Regions from separate parts of the Paenibacillus sp. 2TAB26 genome, predicted to be linked through region 3. Evidence: riboswitches for the same ligand, from Rfam matches in the RefSeq annotation. Region 3 holds a riboswitch; each other region holds the start of a gene.
The links. A riboswitch is a leader RNA that binds a small molecule or an ion and turns the genes downstream of it on or off. The one in region 3 is predicted to bind cyclic di-GMP.

Region 1: another riboswitch for cyclic di-GMP. It lies ahead of AB4Z50_RS01140 (SpaA isopeptide-forming pilin-related protein); the one in region 3 lies ahead of AB4Z50_RS07425 (EAL domain-containing protein).
Region 2: another riboswitch for cyclic di-GMP. It lies ahead of AB4Z50_RS24015 (methyl-accepting chemotaxis protein); the one in region 3 lies ahead of AB4Z50_RS07425 (EAL domain-containing protein).

What each region holds. Positions count from the first base shown of each region.
Region 1 covers NZ_JBFRGC010000001.1:265,665-267,990, reverse strand. Annotated here, with positions in the region: gene AB4Z50_RS01145 (hypothetical protein) at 146-607, opposite strand; cyclic di-GMP riboswitch class II at 853-936, shown strand; gene AB4Z50_RS01140 (SpaA isopeptide-forming pilin-related protein) at 968-2,326, shown strand, end outside.
Region 2 covers NZ_JBFRGC010000022.1:125,637-127,962, reverse strand. Annotated here, with positions in the region: gene AB4Z50_RS24015 (methyl-accepting chemotaxis protein) at 1-1,100, opposite strand, end outside; cyclic di-GMP riboswitch class I at 1,240-1,324, opposite strand; gene AB4Z50_RS24010 (DUF1836 domain-containing protein) at 1,397-2,167, opposite strand.
Region 3 covers NZ_JBFRGC010000005.1:338,521-340,846, reverse strand. Annotated here, with positions in the region: gene AB4Z50_RS07430 (metallophosphoesterase) at 1-597, shown strand, start outside; cyclic di-GMP riboswitch class I at 714-799, shown strand; gene AB4Z50_RS07425 (EAL domain-containing protein) at 884-2,326, shown strand, end outside.

The sequences.
Region 1 (2,326 bases), on a different contig from region 3:
TTAAGTTAAATACAGCCTCTCCCTTCCCAGACAAAACGAGAATGATGTTTGCAAGCACTGTAAACAAAAAAAAAGCACACCCAACAACGCATTTGCGTTATTGAGTGTGCTTCACTCCGACTATTTCTTTACCGTAGAGTATATACTAAAATGGCATTTTCGACAAATCTGTCGGATTTTGCAAATCAATTAGCACCGCGTGATCGGAAAGCGACACAACTCCTTCTGCCTGGAGCAGCCATAGCAGCTGAGTTCCATCCACACCCTCTGTTTGAGAGCGCTTACCGTCTTCGCTTCCAGACAGCGGATTAGATCCATTAAAGTGAATCCTGACCTCATCGCCCCTTCTAGCTAATCGTTCAACAATAGCCAGTGTCTCCTCTGTAACCCCTTGATCTACGATCGTCAAACGAACATTTTTTCCCATTCGCCGAGAGAAAGAAAACAGCGAACGTACATACCATTCCATATTGTTTTGCTGAACGTCAGCTACGAGCACATAATGCTTGCTGGATTGCTGGCGCCCTCGCCAAATTCGATACGCCAGATGCACCGACAATGCAGCCAAAGCATAACAGCCAATAACAAGAAGTAGAAGTTCAAACATGGCGGCCACCTCCTCTTTGTGACACTATATGCCATGAAGAGCCCACTGGTTCCGCAATCAAGGGACAAGGTGACAAAATGTGTGTTATGCCAAAAATATATCCTGTTTTATGATGATTATTAGTCATTTTCTGACAAAGAAACACCCTTGAGCAATTTCCAATACATGTTATCATTTTAATATGAAAGCATGCATATCTAACCGGTGCACGCATATAGAAAGGGAGAGTGGATTTTCACAATCAAAATAACTAGGGAAGCGATGAAGTATAATCTACAATTGGACACTTGGATTATATGGAGCTAGTAGTGTAACCGGCCCTCTTGGAACCCCACTACGTATCTAAGAGGAGAGTGAAAGATGCGTTATTTTAGGAAAAAAATCAGTTTAGCCCTGGCTCTGTTATTAATTTTTTCGTTGTCGCTTAGTTCCCTTGCCATGGCGGAAGGTGATAGCAATCAAGGTACGAATGCTGCGGCTCTCGTAGATGAGAATAGCTGTCCACAGTATTCATCGGATCGCAAGGATGTCATTGCCACGCATTCCAATATCGTAGTCAATAATAACGGAACAGCTACCGCTACGTTCCAGACGCTAAAAGACTGTGTTAGAGTCAGCTTCTCCGGCTATGAAGGCCCTGCTGACTGGGCACCTGGACCCGGCGATACAACCATTCCATACAACAAGCAAACATTTTTTGAGGGGCAGTCTATTATATATCCAAAAGCAGGTACTTACTCCGTTACGATTAACATTCCAAAATGTTTGCCTTATCAATTAGATATCTATAGCGGAGATTTAATTAAGACATTAGGACCCGGCGCTCATGGCGACAAAATTTTAGCATGGAATCTAAAGCTTTCGAACAGCTGTACGGGCAGTATCATCATCAACAAACATTTAAATGATGTCGAAGGGGCTCCTCATGTAGGCATTACCTTCGAGCTTTGGAAAGACGGTAAATTAGTCAAAAGCGGTGTTACCAATAGTGACGGTATTTTGCAATTCAACGAATTGCCTATCGGTACCTATACATTAAAAGAATTAACCTTAGATGGCTTTACCACCGATTTAGTGGCTACCCAGCAGATCGTAGTAACCACAGATAAATCTGTGCAAAAAGCAGTTATTAATACGGCTAAGCTCAAACTTGAAACGGCTTGCTCCGCCGACCCGAGTAAAACAAGAGCTTGGAAAGTAAGCAACGAGAGTGACATTGCGGTTTCTTATTCATGGGAAATCCCGAATTCCACTCAAACAGGAAATGGCGTAATTCCTGGAAAAGGTTCCATAAGCTTTTCAACGAATACGGAGCTTGCCAACCCAACTGATCCACAAGCTGTACCTAATACGCTGAAGATCCATTGGGGCAAGGAGAAAGAGCTTTCGCTTGTGAATGAAGGCGAAACCTGCTCTACGCCTACTCCAACACCGTCATCGACACCTACTGCTACTCCAACTCCTACTCCTACACCTGAGACTACACCTACTGCTACACCAACTCCTACACCTGAGAGCACGCCTACAGCTACACCAACTCCTACACCTGAGAGCACGCCTACAGCTACACCAACTCCTACACCTGAGAGCACGCCTACAGCTACACCAACTCCAACACCTGAGAGCACACCTAACAATACACCACCTTCCACACCTGTGAGCACGCCTAACAACACGCCTACTGCAACAACTACGGTAACGATAACACCTACATCGTCA
Region 2 (2,326 bases), on a different contig from region 3:
GAGAACTGGTCTACTGTTTCATTTACCATCGAGACCACGCCAGCCATCTGCTGCGTGCCGTTATGAGATGATTGCTTCATATTTTGCATATCATTGTTTATGTATTCACTCGACGCAGCAATTTGCTGAGAGCTTGCTGAGATTTCTTCCGTAACTGCCGAAATGGATGAAGCATCGTCATACTGCGACAGCAACACTTTTCTGCCCAGCTCCACTTGGCCATTTACATCCTCTGATGCTTTTCGATTAATACCAATCATATTATCCATATTATTCGAAATGTGGAGCACAGATTCGCTCACTTCAAGCGTAGCTTTAATCGTTTCTCGCAGCTGATCGCCCATATTAGCCAAAGCGTGGTCAAGATCGCCAAATTCGTCAGAGCGAACGAGTTTTTCTTGACTTGTAAAATCATTATTGCCATACTGCTTAATTCTTTTTGTAATGCCTACAAGTCCTGTTCTAATCGATTGTGAGATGACAAAAATCATAATAGCAGGAAGAATAGCTAGCAAAATGACATTTATAAGCACAATAAGGTTCGCACTGGATATGTCTTTATCGAGAAGCTTCTGCGTCGCGTTAGCGTCTGCGGTCAAACGCTCGTGCATTGTATCGTTGGAATAACTTAGAATGACGGTATATACGCTTATTAGATTGCTTATGCGGAGCGATTTCTCATCTGATGATAATCCACTCACATCTGTATTCGTCACTTTCAAGTTATCTAATGCAAGCTTAAGAACATTAACCTGATTCGCATAATAAGGACCATCTTCCGTTGCAGGCGGATATTTCTTATCCATATCGATAAGCTGTTTCTCTAATTCATCGATGTTGGCAGGCATCGTTTCCAAATCCTTCATGATCAGCGTTGCATCGCTTTTGCCATTTTCAATGGCATCTACCATTAGAAGCATCACTTTCAGCAGCCTATTCGATATACCTTGATAATTGCGTTCAGCACGCTGCAATTCCTCTGAGCCTTCGACTGAGGTTGCTACTGAATGATTTTGAAAATAAATCAAAACGCCCGAGCCTACATTAAAAAGTGTGATGATTGCGGTAACAAGCAATAATTTGCTCGTTATTTTCTTCAAACTCAATTTCTTAAACAGTATTTTTGCTCTCTCTATCCTATCCTTAAAAACCATCCTGCTTGCTCTCTCCTCTGTCTCCTGAAAACAAAAAAAGCTATCCAGCCACAGGAGGCGGACAGCTCAGTTAGCTTATTATCCTTCCGGCGGTCTGGCAGCCATAGTGCGTACACCTTAGGCCCATAACTTTGCGTCCTTGTCTTTCAACAAGTTTGCCTTTTTCAGTTTGTCTATTTTGTAGTTTACAACTTAAACCAGTATAGGACTATTTAGTGAATTTGTCATCCCTTGAACCATATTTATTCTGTGGCTAAAAATAAGGTTGCATTGCAATAACGCCTTGCTAACGAATGAAAATAGGAGGTTTGGATGGAAATAACCGCAACGAGCAAAATATTTCGCACCGCTTCCCATTGTTTTTCCGTTAAATTCGGCAATCTGCTTGCAAATTGATTCGCTGAAGAGCGAATGACATGCTCTGTCAATAAATCTTGATGCGGATTTTCCTTCAAATGACCGGAAATGTCGAGCAGTTGATCGTTATTCGCATCTAGCTCCTCAAACATACTGGTATAAGATGCATATAATTCAATAGGCCCAACTAAATCGTCTGCTTCATCCTCTGGTTTCTTGAATACGATCTCAAAAAGCTTGCGTATTGATTCAAAATCAAGATTTGACTTTAAATCATCAATAATGAATAATAACGCAGCTTGGTTCAGAGAATATTTTTTCCCAGCTTTCGGACAATCGAAATAAGGTTTGAAATCTCGCTTTACCCAGTTTTGCATGGAGGTAATCGACAGATTCGAATATTCGATTAGTTGGCCCAACGCAGCAATTTCATGTAGTGAAAAGCCTTTAATCTCATTTCCTTTAATGAGCTTTTCAATAATTGGAGGCAGCAGCGTAGACATAAATGCAGGCAGTCCCGTGCCTTTCTCCAAGTCACATTGATGCGTTTTGGTCCATGCGGCTTGCAGCACTTGCAGTGGCTTCAAATTATACTTTCCGTCCAGAGCCAGCAGCAAGCAAGCCATCTCTTTTCGAGTAAGCGTAAAGGACTCCATATCGCTTCCTCCTCGCGCATTCGTCTTGCATTCCTATATTACAAGTTCATATGAACTCATCATATGCCGGAGAATGACGCTTGTAAAGGCTCGAAAATCAATGAGAATAAGCCTTTCATTCTCGTTAAATCGCTTTTAAAGCGCGTATAAGGCTGTTAC
Region 3 (2,326 bases):
CATTCTATTCTTGAGAAAAACAGGCCAATTGATGAGCATATCAAAGCATATGAAACGTATAAGAGGCAGCTGGAGCTGTATGCCGAGGCTGGGGAGCTTGAATACAAGCCATTTTCGCTGCTCAAAATCGTATACGTAGACGGAAGCGAGCAGCTGCCAGCGTGGAAAACCTCGGAGATGTATCGTTTCCTCTCTGACGATCCATTCATCACGCTTGTTCTGTCTGATGCGGAGAGCTATGAGCTTGCAGAAAAATATTTCTACACGCTTACGGTAGACAATCATATGGAAGGTGTCGTGATTAAGCCGGAGATGCCTCAGCCGTACACGGTTCCCTATATGAAAGTGCGCAATAAGGAATACATGTCTATTATTTACGGTTATGATTATAGATTTCCGCACAAGTACAATAAGCTCATCAAGCAAAAAAATATTACGCAAAAGCTTCGTACATCATTTAACGAGTACCGGCTAGGACAGCATATGCTGGCGATTCCTTTTGCTGAAATTGCTCCAGAAAACGATGGATATCAAGCGGCTGTTGCGAATCTTTTGTTTGAGGTTGCCAAAGAGAAGGAAATAGATCCTAGATTGTAAATCATCAATATACCAAACCTCCCAAAATGGGAGGTTTTTCTACATCATTCGACCTATTATGAAATTGGTTATGGTATATATCGGAATAATATGGAATACTGGTATATGTAAAAAGTCCTAGTAAAAAGCAAAGTTGTCGAAAGACAATGACGCAAAGCCAACAGGCCTAAAGGAAATTTCCAAAGGTGGCTGGGTTGCCAAAAGGATGAGTGATAACATACCTATATCCTCTCCTTAAAAACTTCAGGTTACCGCCTACGTTATGAATAAGAGGGGATATTTAGCAATGAAACAAATGATTAAACGTTTTAATGGCAATGTTAATGTTGGTAGTTTTAATATTGTTCAAAAGTTAGCTAATTTAGGCTACTGGGAGTTTGACCATATTCGCAGAGAAGCATCCTGGTCGAATCAAATGTTCGAAATATATGGTATGAAATCTGATTTCTCGATGACGATTGAACAATTTTTTGAGTTCGTGCATCCCGAAGATCGTGAGCGCGTTAATGAGCAGTTCCACCTTGCAATTGAATCAAAAAAGGAAAGCGTTTCCGAGTACAGAATCGTTCGTCAGGGCGGTGAAGTTAGACATGTGGTGGAAAACATTACGTTCATACGGAATGCCGAAAACGAGATATTGTTGACGATAGGCATGATTCAGGATGTTACGGAAAATAAAAAAATACAGCATCGCCTCACACTAGAAGAGCAGCTTTATAAATCGATATTTGAAAACAATCCTGATGCTGTCTTTTCTTTAGACGCACAAGGGCGTTTTTTGTCATGCAATTCAGTGCTTGAGCAACTTTTTGGATATACGAAAGAGGAAATTATTAATGATAGTTTTCATAAATTTGTAGATGCCGCAGCGCTGGATAAAACGATTCAATATTTTGAGCAAACGGTCAAGACGCTGAATCCTCAAAACTATGATACGACAGGCATTACGAGAACAGGGCAAACGGTCGAATTTAATGTGACCAATATTCCAATCATTATTAATAAAAAGCTTATCGGTGTCTACGGCATTGCCAAGGATATTACGCAGCAAAAAATGATTGAGCAGTCGTTGACTGAGACCGAATTAAAATACCGCAGTATTGTCGAGCAATCCATTGTCGGTATTTTTGTCGCGCAGAAAAACAACTTCGTTTATTCAAATGATCAGCTCAATAAAATGTTCGGTTATGACTCCTTGATCGGTATGGATATTATACAGACGATTCATCCCTCAGACCGTGAAGCCGTCGTTAATCAGCTAACGAAGTTACAGGAGGGGCAGTCTTTATCTAATTTCTGCCACAGAGCCATTAAACAAGATGGGACGAATATTCATTGCGAAGTGCACTATAATCAAGTGTCAAATATGGGTGAGCAAGCGATCGTTGGCGTAGTCCTTGATATTACGGATCGAAGCAAGGCTGAGGAATTAAATCAATATTTGGCTTACCACGATTATTTAACGGAGATGCCAAATCGCAGAATGTTTGAAGACCAGCTAGATAAGCAGCTAAGGGTAAGCGAGTATTTTAAGCAGAGGCTGGCGATCATGCTGATTGACGTGGATCGTTTCAAATATGTAAATGATACGCTGGGGCATCCGATTGGGGATGAGCTGCTGAAACAAATCGCCTTCCGATTGATGAGCAATTTACGTGATGGCCAAACCGTATTCCGACTTGGCGGAGACGAATTTGCAATTATTATAGCTGATGTAAAGCAGCAAAAC